Regions from separate parts of the Chelatococcus sp. GCM10030263 genome, predicted to be linked through region 4. Evidence: predicted binding sites of a transcription regulator. Region 4 holds the regulator's gene; each other region holds the start of a gene.

Region 1 (7,457 bases), on a different contig from region 4:
ACCACCGCCGAGAAGCTGCGCCGTTTCACCTGACCGCGAAGGCTCTCAGGAGGCGATCGCGAACTCGGCGCCGGCGCGGTGCGCGCGCCGGACATTGTCCAGGAACTGCCGGGCACTCGCCTCCCAGGTGAAGGAGAGGCCGAAGGCGCGGCATTGTTCCCTCGGGATATCGAGCGCCGCAAGCGCCGCGCGGCCCAGATCCTCGTCGAGCACGCCGCAGCCGGATGTGCCGATCACGTCCATCGGGCCGGCGACCGGCAAGGCCGCGATCGGCAGGCCGCTCGCGAGCGCCTCCAGAAGCACGATGCCGAATGTGTCGGTGGCGCTCGGGAAGACGAAGACATCCGCCGCCGCATAGACCTCCGCGAGCGCCTCGCCCGTCAGGCTGCCGAGAAAGCGCGCGGCCGGAAAGGCGGCCTCGAGCCCCGCCCGGGCGGGACCATCGCCGACCACCACCTTGGTGCCTGGCAGGTGGAGCGCCAGAAAGCGGTCGATGCTCTTGTCGACCGCCACACGGCCGACATAGAGAAAGACGGGCCCCGGGAAGGCGGCCGCCCCTCGCGGACGCGGCCGGAAGAGGCTGGGGTCCACACCTCTCGACCAGCGCATCAAGCCGCGAAAGCCCTTCTCGGCGAGTTCCCGTTCGAGCGTCGCCGTGCTCACCATGATGCCGGCTCCAGCATTGTGAAACCGCCGCAGCGCGGCATAGCTCCAGCCGATCGGCACCGGAAGGCGGGCGGCCAGATATTCAGGAAAACGGGTGTGATAGCTCGTCGTGAAGGAGATGCCGTCGGCCAGGCACACCCGGCGCACGGCGAACCCGACTGGGCCCTCCGTGGCGATATGCACGAAATCGGGCGCTACGGCTGCAATCTTGCGTCTGACGGCTGCGCTCGAGGCAAGCGCCAGGCGGATTTCCGGATAGCTCGGCATCGGCAGCGTGCGGAACATGTCCGGCGTGACGAAGACGATCTCGGCTCCGAGCGCCGGCGCCTCCCGCGCCACATTTTCCAACGAGCGCACGACGCCGTTGATCTGCGGATGCCAGGCGTCGGTCGCGACGAGAACACGCATCAAGCGGCTGCCTCTCTGGGGACGGGAAGAGGAACAACCGCATCCGGCGCGAGCGAGCGCCCCCAGCGCACGATCTCGAAACGTCCGTCGTAGTGTTCGACGAGTGCGGTGCAGGATTCGACCCAGTCGCCCGTATTGATGTAGCGCACGCCGTAGTCGTCGTGCATCACGGCGTGGTGGATATGGCCGCAGATGACGCCTTTCACGTCGTGACGCTTGGCTTCCGCCGAAAGCAGCTCCTCGAACCGACCGATATAATTGACGGCGTTCTTGACTTTTAGCTTGGCCCAGGATGACAGCGACCAATAGGTCAGGCCGAGACGGCGGCGGATGACATTGAGATAGGTGTTCACGAAGAGCGCCACGCCATAGGCGCGATCTCCGAGGAAGGCGAGCCAGCGGGCGTGGCGGACGACCAGATCGAACTGATCGCCATGGGTGACGAGATAGCGGCGCCCGTCCACTCCCTCGTGCACCGCAAAATCCATGATGTTGATGCCGCCGAAATTCGACCCCACGTAATCGCGCAGGAACTCGTCATGATTTCCGGGGATGTAAATAAGGTGAGAGCCTTTGCGCACCTTGCGCAATAACTTCTGCACGACGTCATTGTGGGTCTGCGGCCAGTACCACTTCGACTTCAGCCGCCACCCGTCGATCATGTCGCCGACCAGATAGATGGTATCCGCATCATGATAGCGCAGGAAATCCAGCAGGAGATCCGCCTGGCATCCCTTGGTGCCGAGATGCACATCCGAAATGAAGATAGATCTCGTCCGCGTCATATCGTTCTGCAAGGCCGTCGCCTTCCGTCTGCCGGTTGGCCGGTGCGACGATCCGAAACCGCCGCCATCACGCACCAGAAACCGGATTCGGATTGCAGTTTCATGACGAGAGCAGGCGCGTGCCTTCGGGCAGCCGAGCTCGCAAGGCAGCCGTGCCGAGGGCGTGATCTGGGCGGAAGCACGGCAGAACTTTGGCTTTTTACGCCGCGTAAACCACAAGTATTCTTTGCGAGCCGATTCAGAGATCTGAAATTTGCTTAAAAGTAACTACAGATCAGCATGACCTTCGCGCGTAATGCATGGCTGGCCTGCTCCATTCGAGCTTGGCCTCCTCGCGCTTCCGTGATTATTGACTGGGCAACTGCTCAGAACTGGTCCTCCTCCCGTGAACCCCCTCCGCGGCATCGTGCTCAAGGTCATATCGGCGTTGTCATTCACGCTGATGTCGGCCGGAATCAAATTCGTCGGTCAGAACTTTCCAACCGGCGAGATCGTCTTCTTCCGCTCGCTCTTCGCCCTTCTGCCGCTGCTTTTGTGGCTGGGGCTGCGCGGCGAGGTCGGCGAGGCGGTGCGCACGACCAATGTCATGGGCCACGTCAAGCGCAGCCTCATCGGCGGCTGCAGCATGTTCTTCGGCTTTGCGGCGCTGGCCAAGCTGCCGCTGTCGGATGCCATCGCCATCGGCTACGTCTCGCCGCTGCTCGCCGTCCTGCTTGCTGCCGTCCTCCTGAAGGAGACGGTGCAGATCTACCGCTGGCTCGCCATCTGCATGGGCTTCACCGGCGTGCTGGTCATGCTCACGCCGCATCTCGCATCGAGCGTGCTGATGACCGGCGTCAGCTCGGCCTCCGTGACGATCGGTATCCTCTTCGCGCTGGGCGGCGCCCTGTGCGGCGCAACTTCCACGATCGAGGTGCGCAAGCTTATCAATACCGAAAAGACTGGCTCGATCTGCTTCTATTTCGCGGTGCTGATGGCGGTGCTCGGGCTTGCCTCCATCGTGCTCGGTAACTGGGTGATGCCGTCGGTGGGCGAAATGGCCATCCTCGTCGGCATCGGCGTGGCGGGCGGCATCGGCCAGATCCTCTTGACCATGAGCTACCGCCACGCGGACACATCGATTATCGCGCCCTTCGAATATACGACCATGATCTGGGCCTGCCTCATCGGCTGGTTCCTCTTTGCCGAATTGCCCGTGCCGGCGGTGCTCTTCGGCTCGGCGATCATCATCGCATCGGGCGTGTTCCTGATGTGGCGCCAGCACCACCACAGCGACGCGGCGCGCGCCGCGCGCAAGGCCGGACCAACGCCCACGCTCTGATCGCCTCCCATACCTTGCCGAAATGGGCGCGGGCCCATGCCCGTCGCCCATGCCCGTCGCCCTTGCCAGCCGCCCTCCTGCCCATTACGTCCGGGCAAGCCCGACGTGAGCGCGAAGCGCCACCAGCGGGAGGCCGACAGGGGCAGGTGATGCCGAGCGTTGATCTCAGACTTTACGCGATCCTCGACCCGACGCGTGCCAAAGGCCGCGCCCTGCCCGAGCTTGCGCTGGCCGCCATCACCGGCGGCGCGACCCTTGTGCAGTATCGCGACAAGGAGGGCGACACCCGCCAGCTTGTCGAGACGGCGCGCGCCATCCGCGCCAAGATTGCCGGCCGCGGTGTGCCACTCCTCATCAATGATCGTATCGACGTCGCGCTCGCCGCCGAAGCGGAGGGCGTTCATGTCGGCCAGTCCGACATGCCGGCAGCCGATGCGCGCCGCCTTCTGGGGCCGCAGGCCATCATCGGCCTCACCCTGAAGACTGAGGACGACGCCCGTCAGATGGCCCAGGCGCCGGTCGACTACGGCTGCATCGGGGGTGTCTTCGCCACGCTCAGCAAGCTCAATCCCGAGCCGCCGCTCGGACCGGATGGCTTCGCGCGGGTTGCGGCCGCGGCGCGACAGGTGGCGCCCGGCAAGCCGATCGGCGCCATTGCCGGCATCGACGCGACGAATGCCGCCTCGGTCATCCGCGCCGGGGCGGACGGCATCGCAGTGATCTCCGCGCTTTTCATGGAGGAGGACGTCACCGCTGCAACCGCCCGTTTGCGCGCCATCGTCGACGAGGCACGTGCAGCACGACGCGGAGAACTGGCATGACGGCTATCGCGGTGACGATCGCGGGCTCGGACTCCGGCGGCGGCGCCGGCATCCAGGCCGACCTCAAGACCTTCTCGGCCCTCGGCGTTTATGGCGCGAGCGTCATCACCGCGCTCACCGCACAGAATACGCTGGGCGTGCAGGCGATCCACGACGTGCCGCCGGACTTCGTCGCGGCGCAGATGGATTCCGTCTTTACCGATCTCGCGGTCGGCGCGGTCAAGATCGGCATGCTCTCCCAAGCCGCCGTCATCGCGACCGTCGCCGAGGGGCTCGATCGCCACGGTCTCAAGGAGGTGGTGCTCGACCCGGTGATGGTGGCAACCAGCGGCGATCGCCTGCTCGCCCCCGACGCTGTCGAGGCGCTGCGCCGCGACCTCATTCCGCGCGCCCGCATCGTCACGCCCAACCTGCCGGAGGCAGCCGCGCTGACAGAGACGCCGGTCGCCACGAGCGAGGCGGAGGTAAAGGCCCAGGCGGAGGCGATCCGGGCGCTCGGCGCCGAGGCCGTGCTCGTGAAAGGCGGCCATGGCGAGGGGCCGGAGAGCGTCGATCTGCTCCTCACCGCCGAAGGCTTTCATGCCCTGCGTGCGCTGCGGCTGCCGGGGCGCAACACCCACGGCACGGGCTGCACCCTATCGTCGGCCATCGCTGCCGGCCTCGCCAAGGGCCATCAGCTCTTGCAAGCCGTGCAGGACGCCAAGATCTATGTGACGGAGGCGATCGCAGCCGCGGACGCGCTGTCGATCGGCAGCGGACACGGCCCGGTGCATCATTTTCACCGATGGTGGCGGGATTGAACGGCCTGTTGCGCTCTTGATCGACAGGCCGCGCCCGGTCACAGTGGCGTCCGTCATAGCAAACGATCGTCCGCTTTCCGAAACGAGGGAACCCGTCTTCATGGCCGTTGAGGGCAAGGACCGCACGCGAGAAATGGAGACTGGCGCGCAGCTCCTGTCCGGCCAGCTGGGCAAGACCGTCCAGCGGCTGCGCAAGGCCTATAACCTCTCGCTGTCGGAGCTCGCCGAGCAATCCGGCGTCGCCAAATCGATCATCAGCCAGATCGAGCGCAACGAGACCAACCCCACCCTCGCCACCATTTGGCGGCTGAGCCAGGCGCTCGACGTGTCGATCGAACGTGTGCTGGCCTCGGGCGACGACGAGCCTTTCATCGAGAAGTCGTCGCGCGCCGACACTCCGATCCTCGTCTCCGACGACGGGCGCATGCGGCTTGCCATCATCGGCTGGATCAAGACCGTCGAATGGCTGCAGTGGTACGACGTTCAAGCCGAGCCGGGTGCCGTGCTCGAATCCGACCCGCATCAGCGCGGCTCGATCGAATGCCTGTCGGTGCTCGAAGGCGAATTCGCGGTCGAGGTGGCCGGCGTCGTGCAACAGGCGCGCGCCGGCGAGAGCCTGCGCTACCGCTGCGACCGGGCACATACGGTGCGCTGCACAGGCGACGGGCCCGCCCGTGCCGTGATGGTCTGCATCCTCAAAGCCGCCGTGATGGACTGAGGGCGGCGGCCGTATCTATCCGCCCGACTGCCCGGCCGGCGCAGACTGCGCGGGCGGCCGTGTCGCCGGTTTCGGTGCGAGCGACAGAATATAGTCGGCGATCGCCTCGCGGTCGGCCTGCGAGAGCTTGGAGGTGTTCTCGACCACCGAGGCCATATTGCTGCCGACCGAATCGAACTCCGGCGTGAAGCCGGTGGTGAGCAGTTCCACCAGATCGGCCTTCGTCCATTTGCCGATGCCGGTTTCCGGATCGGGCGTGATGTTTGGCACGAAGCCGCGGCCATCGGGATTGGGCCCGCCGGTGAAGCGCCTGTCGGGGATGATGCCGCCGAAGGCATCGCGCGGGCTATGGCATTCGGCGCAATGGGCGGGGCCCTCGACCAAATAGGCGCCGCGGTTCCAGGCCGCGCTCTTGCTCGGATCGGGTTGAAAGACCGCCCCGTCGAGATAGCGCAGCTTCCACAAGCCGAGGCCGCGCCGGATGTTATAGGGGAAGCTCAGCGCGTGCTCGCGCACCCGGCCCTGCACGGCCGGCAATGTCTTCATGAAGGCGAAGAGATCGCGCAGATCCGTCGCCGTCATGCGCTGGAAGGACGTATAGGGAAAGGACGGATAAAGGTGCTGTCCGTCCGGAGCGACGCCCGCATGCATCGCCCGCGCGAATTGCTCGACCGTCCAGCCGCCGATGCCGTCGCGGACATCCGGCGACACGTTCGGAACATAGAAGGTGCCGAAGGCAGAGGTCAGCGCGAGACCGCCGCCGAGCCGCGTCTTGTCCGGCTGGCCGGGCGTCGCATGACAGGAGGTGCAGTCGCCGGCGAAGAACATCGCACGGCCGTTGTCGAGATTGGGCGCCCCCGCCGGAATGGGACCGATATCGCTCTGCCAGCGAGGGCTCGTCAGAATCCAGAACGCAGCTGCGCCGACGACCACGAGAAGCACGAGGCCGCCCAGGAGACGCTTCATGGGTCTACTCCGGCACGTCTCTCCAGTCGGGACGCCGTCAGTTCTTCTTGATGCGGAAGGTCTCGTGGCAGGAGCTGCAGTTGCGACCGACTGCGGCAAAGGCGACCTTGAAAGTCTCCAGGTCCTTGGTGTCGGCAAGGCCCTTGCGGGCGTCGGCGCCGAACTTGGCGACAGCCGCCTCGAAACCGGCCTTGTCTTCCCAGATCTTAGGCGCTGCCGTCGTCTCGTGGCCCGTCTTCGACGTCTCCGGGAACAGCGCGCCGAACTTGTCCGCCGTATTGACGTAGGTCTGCAGGACCTCCTGCGCCTGGGCGAGCTCGAAGGGCGCCTGGCCGCGCACCATGGCCGTAGCCGTCTTGGCTGCCCGGCCATTCGCCTTCATCAGATCCTGGCGCATGGTAATGGGATCCTCGCTCTGGGCGAGAACGACACTGGCGCCGAGGCACAGGCCGGCTGCAACAAGGACGAAGCGAATCATGAGGTTTCCTCGCAGAATGGCGTCAGCTCATGCTTAGCATTGAACTAGAGCCGTTCTAATGACGAGCATGTGAACGGCTCCTTACCAAATGCGACGCTGTCAGGCCGCTTTCGCCTCTTCGGCCGCCGTGAGGGCGGCGAAGATCTTGTCGGGCGTAGCCGGCATGTCGATATGGCGAATGCCGCGCGCGCGATAGAGCGCATCCACGACGGCGTTCATCACCGCCGGGCAGGCGCCGATCGCGCCAGCCTCACCCGCACCCTTCATGCCGAGCGCATTGGTCGTCGAGGCCACGTTGCGTGTCTCGAAGACGAAGGCGGGGATGAGGTCGGCGCGCGGCAGGCCGTAGTCCATCAGCGAGGCTGTGACGAGCTGGCCCTCGGCATCGAAGAAGGTGCGCTCCAGAAGCGCCTGGCCAATGCCCTGGGCCGCCCCGCCATGCACCTGGCCGGCGAGCAGCAGTGGATTCATCGCGCGTCCGAAATCGTCCACCA
Region 2 (7,457 bases), on a different contig from region 4:
TGCCGTAGAGGATCACCTCCTTCGCCTTTTCCGGCAGTTCGGCCCAAGGCTTTGTCACCGAGAAGCCGAAGTGCCGCGCGAGCGCATCGAGCGTCTGTCCGTAATAGGGCGAGGTGGAGCGCGCCCAGGGCGCGATGGCGCCGGCACGCAAGGTCCGCGTCTCGTCGGGCACGATGAGAACGGGATCGATGCGCATCTCATGGCCAAGGCCGCCGCAGGCCGGGCAGGCGCCGTAGGGATTATTGAAAGAGAAGAGCCGCGGCTCGATCTCCGGAATCGTGAAACCCGAGACCGGGCAGGCGAATTTGGAGGACAGCACGTCGCGTCGCGGCTGGCCCTTGGCATCCACCTCGTCGGCGAATTCGACGAGGGCGATGCCATCCGCGAGCTCGAGGGCCGTCTCGATCGATTCCGCAAGGCGCGCCGCGATGTCGGGCCGCACGACCAGCCGATCGATGACCACGTCGAGATCGTGCTTCAGCTTCTTGTCGAGAACCGGCGCATCGGCGATCTCGTAATAGGCGCCGTCGATCTTCACGCGCTGGAAGCCGCGCTTCATGAACTCGGCCAATTCCTTGCGGTATTCGCCCTTGCGCCCGCGCACGACGGGCGCAAGCAGATAAAGCCGCGTCTTCTCGGGCAGGGCGAGAATGCGATCGACCATCTGGCTGACGGTCTGGCTCTCGATGGGCAGGCCGGTCGCCGGGGAATAAGGCACGCCCGCGCGCGCCCAGAGAAGGCGCATGTAGTCATAGATCTCGGTGACGGTGCCGACCGTGGAGCGCGGGTTCTTCGAGGTCGTCTTCTGCTCGATGGAGATGGCCGGCGACAGTCCGTCGATCTCGTCGACGTCGGGCTTCTGCATCATCTCGAGAAACTGGCGCGCATAGGCCGAAAGCGACTCGACATAGCGGCGTTGACCCTCGGCATAGATCGTGTCGAAGGCGAGCGACGACTTGCCGGAGCCGGACAGGCCCGTGAAAACGATGAGCCGGTCGCGCGGCACGGCGAGATCGACATTCTTCAGATTGTGCTCGCGGGCGCCGCGGATGGTGATCATCCGCGCCGAAGGGTCACTCCGGCGAGGCGCATCGAGGAGATCGTGCTTGTTTTGCTTCCGAGCCATGGGTCACGACGGACGATAGGGGACAGGGGCGACCGCGCCAGGAGACCGGGCGGGATCGGCGAGGTTATGGCAAAAATGCACGGTCGGCGTCAGGGACAGTTGCAGAACTGCGGCCGATTGTCTAGAACAGAGTGAGAACATCTAATCATGGGATCCAAACCGCCGGGGGATGCGGCCATTCCATGTGGACAAGCCGCCCGCATCGGGCGACGCTCATGGAGCGATCGGCTAGTGTCCGCCTCGATTTCATCATGCGAGGCCACATCTTGCTGGGATATGTGGCGCTTGCGCAACCGGCCGGGCCTGCCTCTTGCCGGAGGCAGCCACCCGGGCTGACAGGCTTTGCCGTGGAGGGCGATCATGTCGGGTAGCGTCAACAAGGTCATTCTCGTCGGCAATCTCGGGCGCGATCCCGAGACGCGCCGGCTCAGCTCCGGCGATCCTGTCATCAATCTGCGCATTGCGACCTCGGAGACGTGGCGCGACAAGGCGAGCGGCGAGCGGCGCGAGCGCACCGAATGGCACAATGTCGTCATCTATAACGAGAACTTGGCCCGTATCGCCGAGCAGTATCTGCGCAAGGGCACGAAGGTCTATATCGAGGGCCAACTGCAGACTCGCAAGTGGCAGGACAAGGATGGGCAGGAGCGCTACACGACCGAGGTCGTGCTGCAGCGCTTCCGCGGCGAACTGACCATTCTCGACAGCCGTGGTGGCGGCGGCGAGGGCGCGGCGGACGAGGAAGGGGGCTACGGCGCCCGCGGTGGCGGCGACTTCGGCCGGGCTTCGCCCATGGAGCGGCCCGCGGTGAGCGACCGGCGTCCGGCGGCGAGCCCCGGCTTTGCCAACGATCTTGACGACGATATTCCGTTCTAATCCCGTCCTTCACCCGCGTGGCATCGTGCCGGCCTGTGCGCCTCGCGCGCAATGCGACTAGGGCGCCAAGGCCGGATCGGTGACCTCGAACACCAGGAATTTGGTGACCTGGCTGTCGTTGAAATTGTCGTCGGACACGAGGACAAGGCTGCGATGACCGTTGGGAAGACCGGGCCCCCAGTCCATGCCCTCGAAATTGTCGAGCTTCACATCGAGGCCGGCGAGGTCGAGCACGAGGGTCTTGCGCAAGGGTTGCCAAGCGGTGCCGGCGAGATGGTCGAGATGCGACACGTCGGTCGCGCCCGCGGTCTCCGCGCGATAGAGCCGAATGCTGTTGCCCCGGCCTTGGACATAGCCGCGTTCCAATACGAGGAGGGCGTCATTGCCGAGCGGCAGGATCTCCGAGATGCCGTTGTCGGCGAAGCCGCCGGGCTTCGCAGGCGCCTGCCGGATGGGATCGGTGACATAGACCCATTCCGGTCCCGGCTCGCCCGAAGCCGCATCGATAGTTGCGATTCTCACCGGACTGCCCGCCTCGAGGGATGCCTTCGGCCCATCCTCGATGAGCGCGTTCTCGAGCGCCAGGATCAGTGTCTTGCCGTCGGGCGCGATCGCAAGCCCCTCGAAGGCGAGGTTGTCGCGCGGGCCGTGAGTGCCGTCGCCGTTGTGGTAGCGGGCGGGCAAGGAGAAACCGCGAAGGAAGCGTCCGTCCGGCTTGCTGGCGTTGAGCGAGGGGGAGAAGCCCGCGCGGGCATCGCCTTCGCTCGTCCAATAGAGATCGCCGTTTCCGGTAAGGCGCAGCGCCTCGGGGTCGATGGTCCCGGTCGGAAAGGGCTTGCCGGCGGCGGCGGAGAGCGTCACCACGCCCGTGACGGCCGCGCCGCGGAAGGCGGTGGCATCATAGGCGAGCGCTAGTTCATAGAAGCGGGCCGGGGCGTTTTCGGAGCGGTCGTCGCTGAGCGCCAGCCAGCGGCCGTTGGTTTCGTCGAAAGCAAGGCCGGAGAGCCCGCCGACGCGTGTGCCGGCGACGTCGAGGCCTTTGGGCAGGACCTGTTCGCCAATGAGCCGCAGCCCGCCGCTTCCCGTCGCCGTCGCGCCCGCGGCAAGCGCTGGGGCGGGCAAGGCGAGCAGGATCGCGATACGGAGGGCCGAACGGAGCATGCGCACTGTTCCTCTTCGGCGCGGCAGGCTAGCCGGCCCTCGTTACGACCGCATGACAAGGCCGGGCGATTCGGGGTAGCAGGATTTCGCCTCGCCTGTTCAGGGGGCTGGAAACAGCGCGACGACGGCCCGCGAATCGCCATCCGCGGCGATTTGCGCGGGATGCCTGTCCGCTTACGGCACTTGCAATGCGCTGCTCCCGTAACTACTTGAGATGTAATGTGAATTAAATCGCGCTGCGATGCGGCATAGGCTGGCTTTTCGAGCCCGGATGCGCTAGACGAAAGTGTTGTCTGCGGCTCTGCGCAGCACCTCGGGGACGATTGCCGGTTCGCATCCCTTTGGACGTGTCTTTTTTCTGGAACGGTCTCTCTCTGGAACAGTCTCTTGGCCAACGAAGACGATAAGACGGGCGGCGACATCAGCCTGGTGTCGATCTCCGACGAGATGAAGCGCAGCTATCTCGATTACGCCATGAGCGTGATCGTCAGCCGCGCGCTGCCGGACGTGCGCGACGGGCTGAAGCCCGTGCACCGCCGCATTCTCTATTCGATGCACGAGAACGGCTATACGCCGGACAAGGCCTATCGCAAGTCGGCGCGTATCGTCGGTGACGTCATCGGTAAATACCACCCGCACGGCGACCAGGCGATCTATGACGCCCTCGTGCGCATGGCGCAGGAATTTTCCATGCGCCTGCCGCTCGTCGACGGGCAGGGCAACTTCGGCTCGGTGGACGGCGATCCCCCAGCGGCCATGCGTTACACCGAGGTGCGGCTCGCCAAGCCCGCCATGGCGCTGCTCTCGGATCTCGACAAGGACACGGTCAACTTCCAGGAGAACTACGACAATACCGAGCGGGAGCCCTCCGTGCTGCCGGCCGGGTTTCCCAATCTCCTGGTCAATGGCGCAGGCGGCATTGCCGTCGGCATGGCGACAAATATCCCGCCGCATAATCTCGGCGAGGTCATCGACGCCTGCTTCGCCTATATCGAGGATCCCGAGATCGGCCTCGAGGCTCTCATGGAGATCGTGCCCGGCCCGGACTTTCCGACCGCGGCCACGATCCTCGGTCGCGGCGGCATTCGTTCGGCCTATGGCACCGGCCGCGGCTCGATCATCATGCGCGCCCGCGCGCGCGTCGAGGAGATCCGCAAGGACCGCGAAGCCATCATCATCACCGAGATCCCGTATCAGGTGAACAAGGCCACGCTCGTCGAGAAGATTGCCGATCTGGTGCGCGAGAAGCGCGTCGAAGGCATCAGCGATCTGCGCGACGAGTCCGATCGCGACGGCATGCGTGTCGTGCTGGAACTGCGGCGCGATGCGGTCGCGGACGTCGTTCTCAACCAGCTCTACCGCTTCACGCCGCTGCAGACGAGCTTCGGCGCCAATATGGTGGCCCTGAACGGCGGTCGGCCCGAAATCCTCACGTTGAAGGACATGATCCACTGCTTCGTGGACTTCCGCGAAGAGGTCGTGTCCCGGCGCACCAAATTCCTGCTGGCGAAGGCGCGCGACCGGGCGCATGTGCTGGTCGGGCTGGCGATCGCGGTCGCCAATATCGACGAGGTCATTCAGCTCATCCGCACGGCGCCGGATCCGAACTCGGCCCGCGAGGCCCTGATGGCGCGGCATTGGCCGGCCCAGGACGTCGAGGCGCTCATCGTGCTCATCGACGACCCGCGCCACCGCGTCGCGGAGGACGGTACCTATGTGCTGTCGGAGACCCAGGCGCGCGCCATCCTCGACCTGCGTCTGCAGCGCCTCACGGCGCTCGAGCGCGACAAGATCGCCGGAGAGCTCAACGAGCTCGCCGCGGAGATTGCCGACTATCTCGACATCCTGCGCTCGCGCGTGCGCATCCTCGGCATCGTTCGCGACGAGCTCGCGGCGGTCAAGGAAGCCTTCGCCACCCCGCGCCGCACCGAAATTCTGGATTGGGATTCGGAGGTCGACGACGAGGACCTCATCCAGCGCGAGGACATGGTCGTCACGGTGAGCCACGCCGGCTATATCAAGCGCGTGCCGCTGTCGACCTATCGTGCCCAGCGCCGCGGCGGCAAAGGCCGCTCGGGCATGCAGACGCGCGACGAGGATTTCGTCGCCCGGCTGTTCGTGGCGAATACGCATACCCCGGTTCTGTTCTTCTCCTCGCGTGGCCAGGTCTACAAGGAAAAGGTGTGGCGCCTGCCGCTCGCCGCGCCGAATGCGCGCGGCAAGGCATTGGTCAATATGCTGCCGCTTGAAGCGGGCGAGCGCATCACCACCATCATGCCGCTGCCGGAAGACGAGGCGAGCTGGGCGACCCTCGACGTGATGTTCGCGACGGCCTGCGGCAATGTCCGTCGCAACAAGTTGTCGGATTTCGTCCAGGTCAACCGCGCCGGCAAGATCGCCATGAAGCTCGACGAGGGCGATGCCATCGTCGACGTGGGCATCTGCACCGAGACGGACGACGTGCTGCTCACCACCGCCAAGGGCCAGTGCATCCGCTTCGAGGTCACGGATGTGCGCGTCTTCAAGGGCCGCGATTCCACCGGCGTGCGCGGCATCGCGCTGGCCGAGTGCGACCGCGTCATCTCGATGGCGATCCTGCGCCATGTGGAGGCGACAGCCGACGAGCGCGCCGCCTATCTCAAGCGCGCCGGAGCGGCGCGTCGGGCCGCGAATGGCGAGCTCAACGGCGATACGGTCAACGGCGAGGGGACAGAGCCCGCCATCGAAACCGATGCCGAGGAGGCGAGCGACGCCATCGAACTCGGCCAGGAGAAATATGCGGGGATGGGCGCAGCCGAACAGTTCGTGCTCACCCTCTCCGAAAACGGCTACGGCAAGCGTTCCTCGGCCTACGAGTATCGCGTGACCGGCCGCGGCGGCAAAGGCATCGTCGCCATGGCTGTCAATTCGCGCAACGGGCAGCTCGTCGCCTCCTTCCCTGTGGAGGACAACGACCAGATCATGCTCGTGACGAATGGCGGCCAGCTCATTCGCGTGCCGGTCGACGGCATCCGCATCGTCGGCCGCTCCAGCCAGGGCGTCATCGTGTTCAACACGGCCGCCGACGAGCAGGTCGTGTCCGTCGAGCATCTGAGCGATGAAGGCAACGGCGAGGAGGGCGAACCGCTCGACCTCAACGGCGAGGTTTCCGAATAGCGAGATAACCTCTCCCATCGCGCTCGGGTGTTCCCCGAGCGCGTTGTTACGACGAGGAAGTCGGATCGATCCGGCTTCCTCGCGGGAAGAGGGGAGGCAGGGGCGCCCGGGTTGCCTAGTCGTCGGCCAGGCGTTCGCGCATGCCGAGCAGCTTCTCGCGGTCGACCTCGTCGAGCTTTGGAAAATCGAGGTCGAGCTTCTTGAGCTCGGTAATCACGGCCGTCATCACCACCAGCCGCGCGAACCATTTCTGGTCGGCCGGCACGACATACCAGGGCGCATCGTCCGTGGCGGTGGCGCGGATCGCCGCCTGATAGGCCTTCATATAGTCCTTCCAGAAGCCGCGCTCGTCCAAGTCTTTGGCGTCGAACTTCCAGTTCTTGGCGGGATCATCGATGCGCTCCAGCAGGCGCCGGCGCTGCTCCTCCAGGGAAACGTTGAGGAAGAACTTGACGATCCGGGTGCCGTTGCGGCCGAGATAGCGCTCGTGGGCGGCGATATCTTCGAGCCGCTCGTCCCAGATCGATTTGCCGATGAGCCGCGGCGGCAGCCCCTGCCGCTCCAGCATCTCCCGGTGAACGCGCACCACGAGCACTTCCTCGTAGTAGGAGCGATTGAAGATGCCGATGCGCCCGCGTTCGGGCATGCGGCAATGGGTGCGCCAGAGAAAATCGTGATCGAGTTCCTCGGTCGACGGGGCTTTAAAGGAATGAACCTGGCAGCCCTGCGGATTGATGCCGGACATCACATGCTTGATCGTGCCGTCCTTGCCGGCCGCATCCATGGCCTGGAAGACGAGCAGCACCGACCAGCGGTTGTCGGCGTAAAGCCTTTCCTGGATCGAGCTGAGCTCATCCACGCCCTTCTCGAGGAAGTCGCGCGCGCGGCCTTTTTCCAGCGATAGCCCCTGCGTATCGGCGGGATCATGGTGCTTGATCTTGAACTGGTCGCCGGAGCTGACGCGATAGGGAGCGATGAAATCCTCGAGGGACGACAGGCTCTTGAAGGACGGTGTTTTGTCGGACATCGGGGACTCGCGGCTGATCGGTGGCGCGCTACCATAGCGATCCCTTGAGCTTGGCGAAACCGGCGTGACGAATCTGGATGCCGGCCCTGCCATGGCCGCTTGCAGTCGACG
Region 3 (7,457 bases), on a different contig from region 4:
TCGGCGCGACGCTCGCCGGCGTGCTGCTGCTCGGCCTCATCTTCAACATCCTGAATTTCGAGAACGGCCTCGGCTGGATCAGCCTGTCCGCCTATTGGCAGTCGGTGATCCGCGGCGCCTTCCTGCTTCTCGTGGTCGTCATCCAGGCGCGCCTCGTCGCGCGAAGCGACGACGTCATCTGACGCCTGCAACTGCAAAGAGGTAAATCATGGCCAAGCTCGCGGCGATGGAGCCCGGCTTCTACCGCATTCCGCTTCCCGAGGTCCTCACGGACAGCATGCATGGCGAGATGCGCGCCTTCGAGCTCAATACCGTGCGCCTCAAGGATGAGGATGGCGCCGAGGGGGTGGGCTACACCTATACGGTGGGGCGCAACGGGGCGGCGGTCGATGCCATCCTGCGGCGCGAGATGCCCGAGATCTTTGCGGGCGAGGAGGCCGATCATATCGAGCGGCTGTGGCAAAAGGCCTGGTGGGCGCTGCATTACGGCGGGCGCGGCGGGCCGACGGTGCTCGCCATCTCGGCCTTCGACATGGCGCTGTGGGACCTGAAGGCCAAGCGCGCCGGGCTGCCGCTCTGGAATTTCCTCGGCGGCTTCGACCAAAAAGTGCCCTGCTATGCCGGCGGCATCGACCTCGACCTGCCGCTCGACAAGCTGCTCCGCCAGACCGACGACAACCTGGCCAAGGGCTTCCGCGCCATCAAGATGAAGGTCGGCCGCAAGCGCCTCGCCGAAGACGTCGAGCGGGTGAAGGCGATGCGCGCCCATCTCGGCGAGGATTTCCCCCTCATGGCCGACGCCAATATGAAATGGACCGTGGACGAGGCGATCCGGGCCGCCCGTGCCTTCCAGCCCTACGATCTCACTTGGATAGAAGAGCCGACCATTCCCGACGATCCGGCCGGCCATGCCCGCATCGTGCGGGAAGGCGGGCTGCCCGTCGCGGCGGGCGAAAATCTCCGCACTCTGTGGGAGTTCAAGCAGTATATCGCGGCCGGCGCCGTCACCTATCCCGAGCCGGACGTCACCAATTGCGGCGGCGTCACGCCCTTCATGAAGATCGCGCATCTGGCCGAGGCCTTCAATCTGCCGGTGACCACCCACGGCGCGCATGACGTGACGGTGCATCTCCTCGCAGCCTGCCCGAACCGCAGCTTCCTCGAAGCCCATGGCTTCGGGCTCGACCGTTACATCGCCGAGCCGCTTGTCATCGAGGAGGGCTTCGCCATGGCGCCCGACCGGCCGGGGCATGGCGTTCAGTTCGACTGGGCGGGGCTCGAGGAGGTCAAGGGCTGACGGCGCGCGCGATCCATGAGAACGGGAGGCGCCGAATGACCGAGCGTTTCGACTATATCGTCGTCGGGGGCGGCTCGTCCGGCTGCGTCGCCGCCGCCCGTCTCGTCATGGAGGCCGGCGCCCGCGTGCTGCTGCTGGAGGCCGGCCATTCCCACCGGCACCCGCTGCTCGACATGCCGCCGGGCATCTTCAAGATGATCAACGGCAGCAAGTTCATGCGCTACCACCACACGGTGCCGCAGGAGCATCTGAACGGCCGGGAGCACGACATTCCCCAAGCCAATGTGCTCGGCGGCGGCTCCTCGGTGAACGCGCAGGTCTATATGCGCGGCCGCCCGTCCGACTACGACGAATGGCATGAGTTGCTGCGGGGCGACAACGACTATCCCGGCTGGGGCTGGGAGGACGTGCTGCCGCATTTTCGCGGCATGGAGGGCAACAACCGCCTCTATGACGAGCGCCACGGGGCGGACGGACCGCTGCTCGTCTCCGACCCCGGCCATATCAACGATTTCTCGCGCTGGTTCGTGCAGAGCGTGCAGGCGCTCGGCGAGCCCTTCAACCACGATTTCAACGGCCCGACGCAGCGGGGCGTCGGCTTCTACCAGTTCATGAACCGGCGTGGGAAGCGCAGCAGCGCGGCCTATGCCTTCATCGCGCCGCTCGAGAGAGATCCGCGGCTGACGGTGCGCCTCAACGCGCGGGTGCGGCGCATCGACATCGCCCAAGGCCGCGCCGTGGGCGTCACCTACCGCGATGCGGCCGGCGCGGAGCACAAGGTCTTGGCGGAGGCCGAGGTCATCCTCGCCGCCGGCTCGCTCGTCACCCCACAGCTTCTCATGCTCTCCGGCATCGGCCCGGCCGATCACCTCAAGGAGCACGGCATCGACTGCCTCGTTGATCTGCCAGGGGTCGGCGAGAACCTGATCGATCATCCGGAAGCGCCGATCGTCTCCATGGCGAACGGCCCGCACGGCTATTACAAGCAGGGCGTCGGCTGGCGCATGCTGCTCAACGGCCTGCAGTTCAAGCTGTTCGGCACGGGGCCGATCACCTCGGCGGGGGTGGAGGCGGGCGCCTTCGTCAACCCGACCGACCCCACGGCCGAGCCGACGATCCAGGCCTTCTGCGTGCCCATCGTCTATCTCGACCGAGACACGCTCGGCCTCGTCGAGGATACCTATGGGCTCACCGTGACGACGGTGGTGGTGAAGCCGAAATCGCGTGGCTATGTGCGGCTGAGGTCCGCCAACCCGGACGACATGCCGCTCGTCTCGCCCAATCTCCTGAAGGACCCCGCCGACGCCCGCACCATGATCGAGGGCCAGCGCTTCTTTCTGCGCGCCTTCGCGACGCGGCCGCTCGCCGACCATATCGCCCGCGTCGCCATTCCCGATCCCGACGACGTGAGCGACGAGGCGCTGATGAACCACTGCCGCCGCTTCGTGAAGACGAACTACCACCCGAGCGGCACCTGCCGCATGGGGCCGACCGGCGATCCGCTCGCCGTGCTCGACTCGCGGCTGCGCGTGCGCGGCGTCGAAGGATTACGCGTCTGCGACCTCTCGGCCATGCCGAACATCAACGCCGGCAACACCAATGCACCCGCCCTGATGATGGGCAGCCGCTGCGCCGAACTCGTCATGAGCCAGCACGCGGCGTCCCCGCCGTCGGCGGACGCGCCGGCACCGCGCCCGGTGCACATGCATCCGGCCTGATGCGCATAGACTGATCCGCAGCCCGCTTCTTGGCCGTGACTTCACGTGAGGAGGTCCACGGACCCTTATCAGCCCATCGCGGATTTCCGGTAAAGTGCCGACCGGCAGGCCCAAGCTGCTGTTAGCCTATGCGAGTCGACCGAATGGCACCCGTCCACGTAAACCCAGACAAGATCCGCGAATTCGAGAATGCGGAGAGCTTTTACCTGTGGCTCCGCCAGCACCACGGCAAAGAGGACGAGGTCTGGATCAACATCCACAAGCTGGGTTCGGGCCTCAAGTCGATCACGCCTCAGGAGGCCATCGACGTCGTGCTGTGCTGGGGCTGGATTGACGGCATACGCAAGAGCTTTGACGACAAAAGCTACCTGCAGCGCTACACACCGCGCGGCAGGAAGAGCGTCTGGAGCCGGATCAATGTCGACAACGTCGCCCGGCTCATCACGGAAGGGCGGATGACCGCGCACGGGCTCCGGCAGGTCGAGGCGGCCAAGGCCGACGGACGCTGGGACCGCGCCTATGCGAGCGGAACGGAGATGCGGATCCCCGACGATCTGCAGGCGGCGATCGATGCCGAACCCGCGGCCAAGCACATGCTGGAGAAGTTGAGCGCACAGAACCGCTATGCTCTGGCCTACCGCCTTCATCATATGAAGACCGAAGCGGGGCGGAAAAGGAAGATCGAGACCTTCGTCGAGATGCTCAAGTGCGGCGAAACCATCTACCCGCAGCGCAGGAAATGAGCGTCCGGCAAGCCAACGAGCGGCGATCAGCACTCTCGATAGGGCCGTACCGATCACATTCTGACCGCCGCTGGCCAAGAGAGGTTCCGTCAGCCGCGGCTCTTCATCACCGGCAGAGCCGCCTCGATCGAGTGGAAGCCGCGATCCGGTTGACCTGAACGATCGCTTCGCAATTCCCATTCGGAAACGCGTCGACGATAGGCGCTGCCGGCCCTGTCCTCTTGCGGCGTTGTTCCAAGCTCTTGCGGGGCAGCAGTAGGCAGGCCGCGGCGGTCCCGCAGTCCGATGCCAGATACCGGGCCAGACCGACGTTTCACCACGATGACAAATCTGGCTCGCTCATTCCAAGACGAGCGCGGGCCGGCCCGACGTAGAGGGGCGGGTACTGTCATCCAAACGTCAAGCTGCAGTATTACCAAACATATTACGCCATTGGATATTCCGCCTGATGTGTAATGGCGCGCCGACGGTGGGGGAGATCCTGACAATTGGTCGGGCCCGGTTCGACGACTTCGTGCATAAATTCGTTCTCTGCGCCAGTCGCGAAAGGCATTTCATGGATAGACTTCGCTTCTCTTCCATGTATTCGAGGTCGACTGCGAGAATAGCAATGTCCGCCGCTGTAGGGCTTGCTGCGTTGATCTTCGGCACGGTTGCTCAGGCAGACCCCATCCAGGGCGCGGGCTCGACCTTCGCCGCGCCGATCATCAATCAATGGTCTCGCGACTACGAGGCGATGCGCACCGACGGCGGTGACTACACGTCGCCGGACTGGCGTGTTGATTACGAACCGGTGGGGTCGCTGGCCGGGATTATGCGTCTTGCCCAACCCGAGATGGATTTCGCAGCCACCGACGCGCCGCTGCCTCCTCACGAGTTGACGAAACGCCGTTGGACACAATTCCCGATCGTCATGGGCGGCATCGTGGTCGTTGCCAACATCAACGGCATAGGCGCCGGCCAGCTTCGCCTATCAGGGCAGGTGCTCGCCGACATTTATCTCGGCAAGATCAAGAACTGGTCCGATCCAGCGATCAAGGCGCTGAACCCCGATCTGACGCTACCCGACGCTCCGATCGCGGTCCTGCACCGCGCCGATGGCTCGGGCTCGACCTTTACCTTCAGCAGCTTCCTGTCGAAGGTGAGTCCCGAGTGGCAGGAGAAGCTCGGCGCCGATACGCTGATCGCCTGGCCGATCGGACGCGGGGAAAAAGGCACGGGCGGGCTGGCCACGCTGACCGCCGCGACCAACAACAGCATTGCATATCTCGAGTACGGCCAAGCCGTCCGCGCCGGGTTTCGCTTCGTGTCGCTGCAGAACGCCGACGGAGCCTTCGTGCGTCCCGGGCCGGCCACGTTCCAGGCCGGACTGGCAACCGTGGCGTGGAACGCCGCCGGCGGCTTCCATGCCGACACGACCAACCTCGCCGGAGCCAACGCCTGGCCAATGGCGGTCGTCACCTATGCCGTCCTGCCGAAGGATCGCGGCGAGATGCGGATCAACCGCGTCCTCGACCTGTTCCGGCTCTCCTTCACGCGGGGTGCCGATGAGGCCTCCGCGCTCGGCTACATCCCCGTCCCGCATGAACTCGCCGGCCGGATCGAAGCATATTGGGCCGAAAATTACGGCCCGGCGGATCCCGCGCTTGCGAACAACTAAGCTCTTCGCCGCTGTCTTTCAGAATCGGGCACGCTCATGGAAATCGATATCTTCAAGGATATTCTGGTGCCGGTCATCGGCGGGCTGGGCATCTTCATGCTCGGGCTGGAATTCATGGCCAACGGCATCCAGGCCCTCTCCGTCAACCGGATGCGCGAGTTCCTCGCCAAGGCCGCCGGAACGCCGATCAAGGGCGTCATGGCAGGAACGCTGATCACCGGTGTCATCCAATCCTCGACAGCGATGACCGTCATGGTGGTCGGCCTCGTCAACGCCGGCGTCGTGGCGCTGAGGCCGGCGATCAGCGTGATCATGGGCGCCAATATCGGCACCACGCTGGGCAACGGCCTGATCGCATTGCCGCTCGGACCACTCGGACTGATCTTCGGGGGCATCTTTGCGCTCGTCTACTGTTTCGCCAAGAGTGAGAAGGTCCGTAACGTCGCGCTGGCCTGTATGGGCTTCGCGCTGATCTTCTACGGCCTCAACCTCATGACCGGCGGCCTGCGGCCGTTGCGCAACATGCCCGAGGTCATGGAGTTGCTTCAGACCCTTCGGGCCGACTCCTACTTCAACCTCATCAAATGCGTGCTCATCGCGGCTGGTATCACCGCCATGATCCATTCGTCCTCGGCGACGATCGGTATCGTCATGGGTCTGGGTGCCGCCGGCGTGCTGGACTGGACGACGGCCGTGGCTTTCTCGCTCGGCGCAGACCTCGGCACCACGATCACCTCGTGGATGGCCTCCCTCAATCTGTCGAAGAACGCCAAGCGTGCGGCTTACGCCCACATCTCTTTCAACATTATCGGCGTCTGTATAACCGTTCCGCTATTCTTCATCTCCATAGAAGTTCTGAAGTGGGGTATGCAGTGGTTCGGCGGCGACCCCAGCATTCCCGTGCTGGTCGACGGCAAGGAGACCTTCCCGCTGGTGCCGGTCGCGGTCGGTGTCTATTCGACGGTCTTCAACATCTTCAACACCGTGTTGCTGTTCCCGTTCGTCGGCGTGTTCGAGCGCGTGCTCTCCCGCGTCGGACGCTTGGACGAGGAAGAAGTGGAGGACTTCTCGACGCCGAAGTTCCTCAACCGCCAGATCGCCAACGATTTTGCCAGAGCCGTTCCCGCGGTCCAGCAGGAGACGGCCCGTCATCTCCAAGCCGGCGCCATGTTCCTCAACATCGCGCGCGGCGACAAGAAGGCACCGTCCGATCCGGGCGAGCACTATCTGGCGACCGACATTCTCAGCCGCGACATCCGCGCCTACACGGCCAATCTGATGAAGGAAGACCTGCCCTACGAACAGCTCGATCTCATCGCCAGTTTGATCGAGGAAGCCGACTTCACCGCCGCGCTGACGGAGCAGATGCATCAGGTGGCACGCCGCGTCAAACGCGAGAAGTTCTCCCCGCAGGCGCAGACGATCGTCGATGCCGCGCTCGACAAGCTCGATGCCGCCCTGCGGGCGATCCTGCCCGACCTTGGCATTCCCGACCCCAGGATGCCGGCGGGTCACGTCAGCTTCCCGCAGGTCGAGGAACTGCGCACCCGGACGCTGGCACTCGGTCCGAATGCCGGGGCAGGCGAGCGCGGCACGATCCTCGCATTGCTCGGCTCGATCGAGCGAGCAGGGATCCTCGTCGACCGCATCGACGCCGAGCGCAAATCCGTCAACCGGCAGAGCGTGCTGGCGCGCGCGGCGGCTCGCAAGGGAAGTCAGGAGCGGCCGATGGACGAAGGTGGCCTTAGCCCCGTTCCGGCCGAGTAACCGTCCGGGCAACGGTATCGCCGCTTGGAGCGGCGATACCGCGCCCTGGTCGAGGCCGGGCCGCATTCCCTGATACTCGGCAGAACCTTCCCCGAGAAATCAGGGCTCCCCGCGTTGTGGTCGCGGGTTTTCGGGATTTTGCGACAGGATCGCGGGTGTTGAGTAGTGAAGAAAATCTGGGCGTATCCATCAATGCCGAACTGGTGCGTCGCCTGATAGCTGCGCAGTTTCCAGAATGGTCGAACTTGCCAGTAACGGCCATCGAACCCGGC
Region 4 (7,457 bases):
GCGTCCTCAAGAGTTTTCCATTTATCGTCCGAGTGTATCTTTTCCGTGCCGACCTGTCGGAAGCGGAAGTTAGCTCCGGAGTTCTCGAGTGCCTCGTTTGTGAGTTGAAAGCTATCGCGAAGATAGTCTTTTACTGTTTGCTCGCCGACATCTTCGGCGGCCTTATGGCTATAGAGCAGCAGCAGATCGATGGTAATGGTCTCCCGCTCCCACTCGCCCTTTTCGTTAACGATGAAGGCGACCGTCTCGCCCTGGTCGATCTGATAGCGTTGGCTGCCGGCCGTAACCGAAAAACTCCATGCGGCCACGGTGTCGAACACAACTCTGCTCCCGGATGGTTGGCCGGGCGGCAATTCGATGTTGGCCTGCCAGTTGCCGTCGGATACGTGAACCAAGATCTTCGGCCTGTCCAAGGGCGGCAGTTTGCCGTCGGTCAGATCGCCGGCTCGGTAGGTGGTATCCGGGCTTCGCACCATCTCCCATTTCTGCTTTTCCGCAATGTAGAGGAACTCGTAGGTGTCGCCGTTGTGCAGTTTCGTGGGGCCCGGATTGTTGATGTTCGAGCTATCAATTTCAGCCGTCGTCGCTGCAGTGGAGCGCAGAATCACGCGGTCGCGATCGCCTGCCGTTTCGGGCAGCTTGATCTGCGGCAGGAAACTCTCGTCCGAAAAGTCCACCACCGTTATCGGCGTCGTTGGCCGCGGCATGGCCGCCGTCGCGTCGGTCGCGTTCAGCTCCGTCGTGGGGCCTCTATCGAGCACCCATTTGCCGAAGCGAGCCATGTATTTGAATGCATAGGCATCGCCCGCCGTGATATCTGTCGTGCCGGCATATAAAAGGTTATCGCCGTTGATCTTGGAATTATATGTGGCCTCTGAATGAACGAGGATCACGGCGCTGTCGTCGGCATGCGCGGGAAGCTTGATGCTCGGTGCCCAGCTGCCGTTATACATCGTGTAAATGCTGAGAGCGCTGCCTTTGGCGACGTCTGGGATATTCTCGCTCACGGTCGATGGTGACATCATGTCGCTCGAAGGAGGCATAAAGCGCCATAGATTTTCTTTGAAATCATATTGGAACGTATATTTGTTCCCACTGGCGATGTTTATGCTGCTTGCCTCTAAATTTTCTCCTGTTAAAGTCGCCAAGAGTGTCGCGCTTGATGCGATAGTTACTTGATCTCCGTCGTTGGGGTTTTTTGGAAGGGTTAAATATTTACGCCAATTTCCATTGCTTAGAGTGAATGTTATGCTTCTGTAACCCGATGGAAGCTGACCTCCGTCTATGTCGTTAGGCGTCAGAGAAGTGACCGCGCTGGCGATCGGGTCGACATGGCTGCCCGCGGGGGGCGGTGTGAGTTCCAGTTGGGCGCTTGGCTCGTTGGAGGGCGGCGGAAGTTTGAACTCCGGATGATCGCCCGGATCCGCCGAGGGCGGCAGCGCAGGTGGCAATGTAAACTCCGGACCTTTATCGGCCCTCACAGAAAGGGATTGGGAAAGGTCCGTGTTGCTGCTTCCGGAAATACTGCTCATAATAAACCTCTAATATATCACATATACATTAATATAATCAATGCTATATCATTGTATTAAATTTTATGCAGCCGCAACTATGATCTGTGACTCTGACCTCGCGATCACTGTCGCTTGCAATTCGCTAAATGAGACCGTTCGGTCGCGTTGATGCTCGGCTATTTAGATGTGACCAGCTGTGGCGAGCTGGTCCGGCTTGTCGAGCGGACGGGTTCTACCGCTTCGCGAACCACGATGGCTCAGGTGATCAAGGGCGGCTGACTCCGGATCAGGTGCACCTCGACCTCCGAGAGTCGATATCCGGCCCCCTTGGCCTGAGTGCAAGCACCAGCGTTCTCGGGCGCACAGTGGCGGCGTCTACTCCATGACGTCTAAAGCGGCTTTGCCCGGCTCAGCCCGTTTTCGAGAAAGTCTCGTCGAAGGAATAGCCCGCGCCGCGCACCGTGCGGATCGGGTCCGGCCGGCGCATGCGGTTGATCGCCTTGCGCAGGCGGCCGACATGCACGTCGACGGTACGCTCGTCGATATAGACGTCATGCCCCCAGACGCGGTCGAGCAGTTGCTCGCGCGTGAAGACGCGGCCGGGGCTCTGCATCAGGAACTCGAGCAGCTTGAACTCCGTCGGGCCGAGGTGAAGCTCGCGCCCGCCGCGCTTGACGCGATGCGTCTCACGGTCGAGCTCGATGTCGCCGGCGATGAGCTGGGTCGCGACCTGCCCGGGCTTGGTGCGGCGGAGCAGGGCCCTGACCCGTGCCAGAAGCTCCGGCACGGAGAAGGGCTTGACGATATAGTCGTCGGCGCCGGTCGCCAGCCCGCGCACGCGCTCGGCCTCCTCGCCGCGCGCGGTCAGCATGATGATGGGCAGGCGCTGCGTTTCCTCACGCGCCCGCACACGCCGGCAGAGCTCGATACCGGACAAGCCCGGCAGCATCCAATCGAGAAGGACGAGGTCGGGCACCGTTTCGCGCAGGCGAACTTCTGCCTCGTCGCCACGGGCGACATTGTCGACCACGTAGCCTTCCGCTTCCAGGTTGTAACGCAACAGCAACGTCAGCGGCTCTTCGTCCTCAACGATCAGAATGCGTGGTCCCATCGGCCTGTCCATGACGTCATGCCCGTTTGCCATTGGCTCAGAGCCCCGATCTTCAGGCGTTGGGCTCCGTCGTGACGGTCGTGAAGCTCGATGTGTCGCCCTTCGGGCGGTCGACACCCAGCGTGATGCCCGTCACGAGGTAGTGGACGGTCTCGGCGATATTGGTCGTGTGATCTCCGATCCGCTCGATATTCTTGGCCAGAAAGAGGAGATGCGTGCAGAAGGTGATGTTGCGCGGGTCTTCCATCATATAGGTGAGAAGTTCGCGGAAGATCGACGTGTAGAGCGCATCGATGCGGTCGTCGCGCTGCCAGACGTCGAGCGCCCGTGTCTCGTCACGCTGCACATAAGCGTCGAGCACGTCCTTGAGCTGGCCCTGGACCAGGTCGCTCATATGCTGCACGCCGACGACGAGCTTCGGCGGTTGAGTTTCGCCGCTGACGGCGACAACGCGCTTGCTCGTGTTCTTGGCGAGATCGCCGATCCGCTCGAGATCGGCGGCGACGCGGATGGCCGAGATGAGCTCGCGCAGGTCGACAGCCATGGGCTGCCGGCGTGCGATCGTCATCACGGCGAGTTCCTCGATATCGCGCTGCAATCCGTCGAGACGGGCGTCGCCGGTGATCACCGCCTGCGCGAGACTGACGTCGCGGCGGACGAGTGCGGCGGTGGCATCACCAAGCATCTTCTCGGCGACGCCGCCCATCTCGACGATCCTGCTGCGCAGCAGGTCGAGTTCCTGATCGAAGGAGGTGACGGTATGCTCAGCCATCGGCCTGTGATCCCCTGTTCGTCGTCTGACGGCTCGGTCTCAACCGAAGCGGCCGGTGATATAGTCCTGTGTGCGCTTGTCTTGCGGCACCGTGAATATTTTCGACGTCTCGTCGAACTCGACGAGGTCGCCGAGATACATGAACGCCGTATACTGCGACACACGCGCCGCCTGCTGCATGTTGTGCGTGACGATGGCGATCGTATAGTCACGCTTCAACTCGTCGATCAGCTCCTCGACCTTGGCGGTCGAGATCGGATCGAGCGCCGAACAGGGCTCGTCCAGCAGAATGACCTCCGGCTTGACTGCCACGGTCCGGGCGATGCACAGGCGCTGCTGCTGACCGCCCGAGAGGCCGAGACCGCTCGTGTGGAGCTTGTCCTTCACTTCCTCCCACAAGGCCGCGCGCCGTAGCGCCGACTCCACGCGCACGTCGAGCTCGGCCTTGTCGAGGCTCTCATAGAGCCGGATCCCGAAGGCGATATTGTCATAGATCGACATCGGGAAGGGCGTCGGCTTCTGGAAGACCATGCCGACCTTGGCGCGAAGCATGTTGAGATCCTGCTTCGGGCTGAGCACGTTGTCACCGTCCACGAGAACTTCACCCTCCGCGCGCTGCTTCGGATAAAGATCGTACATCCGGTTCAAGACACGCAGCAGTGTGGACTTGCCGCAACCGGACGGGCCGATGAAGGCGGTGACGATATTCTGATAGAGCGGCAGATTGATGCCCTTCAGCGCGAGCGTATCGCCGTAGTAGAACTTGAGATTGCGGACCGAGACCTTCTCGGCGCGGGCGTTATCAGTGGCAGTGGGTGTCATTTCGAGTTCCCCGACGAGGCGAGCGCCCGTGCCGTGATGCTGAGGGCGAGAACGGCGAAGGTGATGATGAGTGCGCCGACCCAGGCCAGCTGCTGCCAGTCCTTGTAGGGGCTGAGCGCGAACTGGAAGATCACGACGGGCAAGCTCGCCATCGGCTGGTTGAGGTCGGCGCTCCAGAACTGGTTGTTGAGCGCGGTGAAGAGGAGCGGCGCGGTCTCGCCGCTGACGCGGGCGACCGCCAGCAGGATGCCCGTGACGATGCCGGCCCGCGCCGCCCGATAGGCGATGCGCCGGATCACCACGGAGCGCGGAAGCCCGAGCGCCGACGCCGCCTCGCGCAGCTGGTTAGGGACGAGGTTCAGCATATCCTCGGTGGTGCGCACGACGACCGGCACGACGATGATGGCGAGCGCCACGCCGCCGGCCCAGCCGGAGAAGTGCCCCATCTGCGCAACCATGACCTCATAGACGAAGAGGCCGATGACGATCGAAGGCGCGCTCAAGAGAATGTCGTTGATGAAGCGCACGACCGTGGAAAGCCGGCTGTGGCGGCCGTATTCCGCCATATAGGTCCCGGCAAGGATGCCGAGCGGTGTACCGATAGCGACACCGATCATGGTCATGACCAGGCTGCCGGCGATCGCGTTGAGGAGCCCCCCTTGACCGCCGGGCGGCGGCGTCATTTCCGTGAAGACGGCAAGGTTGAGCCCGCTGAACCCCTCCCAGAGGAGAACTCCGAGGATGAGGACGAGCCAGCCGAGGCCGAAGGCCGTCGCTGCAAGGCACAGGCTCATGGCGACGGTGTTGGAGCGGCGTCGTGCGGAATAGGAGGCCATGATCAGCGCCCCGCCTGATTTTCGAGCCGCAGCAGCATGTAGCGGGCCACGGCGAGCACGAAGAAGGTGATGATGAAGAGGATGAGGCCGAGCGCGATCAGTGAGGACGTATAAATGTCGCCGACCGCCTCGGTGAATTCGTTGGCGATGCTCGCCGAGATCGTCGTGCCGGGCGCGATGATCGAGGCGGAGATCTTGTGGGCGTTGCCGATGACGAAGGTGACCGCCATGGTCTCGCCGAGTGCGCGGCCGAGGCCGAGCATGATGCCGCCGATGACGCCGACCCGTGTGAAGGGCAGCACCACGTGGCGCACGACCTCCCAGGTGGTGCAGCCGACGCCGTAGGCCGCCTCCTTCAGCACGGGGGGCACGGTTTCGAAGACATCACGCGAGATCGAGGTGATGAAGGGCAGCACCATGATGGCGAGGATGAGCCCGGCGGTTAACACGCCGATGCCGTAGGGAGGCCCCGCGAAGATGGAATTGAGCACCGGGATCGGCCCGAACATCGCGATCAGCGCCGGCTGCACCGTCTGCTGAAGGAAGGGGGCGAAGACGAAGAGGCCCCAAATACCGTAGATGATCGAGGGAATGCCGGCGAGCAGCTCGACGGCGATGCCGATGGGCCGTTTCAGGATCGGCGGGCAGAGCTCCGTCAGGAAGATCGCGATGCCGATGCCGACCGGCACGGCGATGATCATGGCGATGAGCGACGTCATGATCGTGCCATAGATCGGCGCGAGCGCGCCGAAGCGTTCCGTCACCGGGTTCCAGGACTGCGTATAGAAGAACTCGAGCCCGAAAGCTTGGAACGCCGGAAGCGAGCCGTGAATGAGCGCGAAGATCACGCCCGCCAGGATGACGAGGACGGCAATGGCCGCCGTACGTGTCAGGAAATGGAAAAGGGCATCATTGAAGCGAAACCGTCGCAGCGCCTTGATGCGATCCGCCGCTTCTTCGGATGCCACGACGCCGCTCTGCAGGGCAACATCGGCCATGGGTTTTTGCCTCATGAGAAATGACGATCCTCGACTGCGATGCTCGGCTCGGTTCGAGGACGAGCATAAGCGAGCCGGCTGCGAGATGGGAGTATTACGGTTTGGTGAGAGGCCAGCTGCACCGGGAGCGAAACGGCCTCATCTCTGGCCGGGTTTTCCGAGATCTCGCGACGCAGCCCGTTGCGGTCGAAAAACATCTGCCGCCCGGTTACCGGTTGCGGGCGCGAAGGTTAATCCGCGCCCGCGTCCTTGATGGTTAGGTATCAGTTGCTCGCGGTGAACAAGGGCTTGCCGTCGGCCCCCTTGATCTCGGTCGCCCAGACCTTCTCAACCTGGGTGACGACGTTGGCCGGCATCGGGATGTAGTCAAGCTCCTCGGCCATCGCGGTGCCCTTCTCGTAGGCCCAATCGAAGAACTTGAGAGCCTCGGCGACCTGCTGCGGATCCTGCGGCTGCTTGTGGATCAGGATGAAGGTCGCGGCCGTGATCGGCCAGGAGTCGGCGCCCGGCTCGTCGGTCAGGATCACGCCGAAGCCCGGCACGCTGCTCCAATCCGCATTGGCGGCGGCAGCCTGGAAGCTCTTGATTTCCGGCGCGACGACCTGGCCGTCCTTGTTCTTCATCTTCGCGAAGGTCAGGTTGTTCTGCTTGGCATAGGCATATTCGACATAGCCGATCGCGCCCTTGGTCTGGGCCACGTTGGCGGCGACGCCTTCATTGCCCTTCGCGCCGATGCCGGCGGGCCATTCGACCGCTGTCGCCGAACCGACCTTGGACTTCCAGTCGGGGCTGACTTTGGCGAGGTAGTTCGTGAAGTTGAAGGTCGTGCCCGAACCGTCGGAGCGGTGCACCACGACGATCGCGGTCGACGAGAGCTTGGCATTCGGGTTCAGCGACTTGATGGCCGCGTCGTCCCAAGTCTTGATGTCGCCCATGAAGATCTTGGCGAGCGTGGGACCGTCGATGACCAGTTCGCCGGCAGCGACGCCATCGAGATTGATGACGGGCACAATGCCGCCCATGACCATCGGGAACTGCACGAGGCCGGCCTTGTCGAGGTCAGCGCCCGAGAGCGGCGCGTCCGTCGCACCGAAGGCGACCGTCTTGGCCTGGATCTGCTTGATGCCGCCGCCGGAACCGATCGACTGATAATTCAGGCCAACCCCAGTTTCCTTCTTATAGGCGTCGGCCCATTTGGCGTAGATCGGATAGGGGAAGGTCGCGCCGGCGCCGGAAATATCGGCGGCGAGCGCGGGCGTCGCGAGGGCCGCGACGGCAAAGCCGGCCGCTGCAACGAGTGACGAGTATTTCACGAGAGCTCTCCCATGTGGCGATGTTGGCCCCGGCGTCCGAAAGCCACGAACGTCTTCGAAAGGGGCAGTGAGCGGACACCGGAGGTCTTAA

The links. Region 4 encodes PhoB, which activates phosphate uptake and scavenging genes when phosphate is short. Its sites were predicted from a motif close to TGTCATNNANCTGTCAT; they were not measured.
Region 1: the regulator PhoB is predicted to act here: its motif matches at 1,951-1,967, upstream of ACFQU1_RS05570 (UDP-2,3-diacylglucosamine diphosphatase).
Region 2: the regulator PhoB is predicted to act here: its motif matches at 3,205-3,221, upstream of ACFQU1_RS16770 (esterase-like activity of phytase family protein).
Region 3: the regulator PhoB is predicted to act here: its motif matches at 4,145-4,161, upstream of pstS (phosphate ABC transporter substrate-binding protein PstS).

What each region holds. Positions count from the first base shown of each region.
Region 1 is NZ_JBHTDB010000003.1:190,581-198,037, forward strand. Features, by position in the region: gene ACFQU1_RS05560 (hypothetical protein) at 1-33, shown strand, start outside; gene ACFQU1_RS05565 (glycosyltransferase family 4 protein) at 46-1,074, opposite strand; gene ACFQU1_RS05570 (UDP-2,3-diacylglucosamine diphosphatase) at 1,074-1,859, opposite strand; gene ACFQU1_RS05575 (DMT family transporter) at 2,245-3,180, shown strand; gene thiE (thiamine phosphate synthase) at 3,330-4,001, shown strand; gene thiD (bifunctional hydroxymethylpyrimidine kinase/phosphomethylpyrimidine kinase) at 3,998-4,801, shown strand; gene ACFQU1_RS05590 (helix-turn-helix domain-containing protein) at 4,902-5,519, shown strand; gene ACFQU1_RS05595 (c-type cytochrome) at 5,535-6,485, opposite strand; gene ACFQU1_RS05600 (c-type cytochrome) at 6,523-6,963, opposite strand; gene ACFQU1_RS05605 (xanthine dehydrogenase family protein molybdopterin-binding subunit) at 7,063-7,457, opposite strand, start outside.
Region 2 is NZ_JBHTDB010000007.1:117,810-125,266, forward strand. Features, by position in the region: gene uvrA (excinuclease ABC subunit UvrA) at 1-1,060, opposite strand, end outside; gene ssb (single-stranded DNA-binding protein) at 1,487-2,002, shown strand; gene ACFQU1_RS16770 (esterase-like activity of phytase family protein) at 2,060-3,163, opposite strand; gene gyrA (DNA gyrase subunit A) at 3,611-6,319, shown strand; gene ACFQU1_RS16780 (polyphosphate kinase 2 family protein) at 6,435-7,346, opposite strand.
Region 3 is NZ_JBHTDB010000002.1:85,425-92,881, forward strand. Features, by position in the region: gene ACFQU1_RS00375 (ABC transporter permease) at 1-182, shown strand, start outside; gene ACFQU1_RS00380 (mandelate racemase/muconate lactonizing enzyme family protein) at 209-1,297, shown strand; gene ACFQU1_RS00385 (GMC family oxidoreductase) at 1,333-3,015, shown strand; gene ACFQU1_RS00390 (YdeI family protein) at 3,159-3,758, shown strand; gene pstS (phosphate ABC transporter substrate-binding protein PstS) at 4,369-5,418, shown strand; gene ACFQU1_RS00400 (Na/Pi cotransporter family protein) at 5,455-7,185, shown strand; gene ACFQU1_RS00405 (aminoglycoside phosphotransferase family protein) at 7,344-7,457, shown strand, end outside.
Region 4 is NZ_JBHTDB010000005.1:640,836-648,292, forward strand. Features, by position in the region: gene ACFQU1_RS13260 (zinc-dependent metalloprotease family protein) at 1-1,532, opposite strand, end outside; gene phoB (phosphate regulon transcriptional regulator PhoB) at 1,924-2,625, opposite strand; gene phoU (phosphate signaling complex protein PhoU) at 2,678-3,397, opposite strand; gene pstB (phosphate ABC transporter ATP-binding protein PstB) at 3,437-4,219, opposite strand; gene pstA (phosphate ABC transporter permease PstA) at 4,216-5,055, opposite strand; gene pstC (phosphate ABC transporter permease subunit PstC) at 5,058-6,053, opposite strand; gene pstS (phosphate ABC transporter substrate-binding protein PstS) at 6,317-7,366, opposite strand.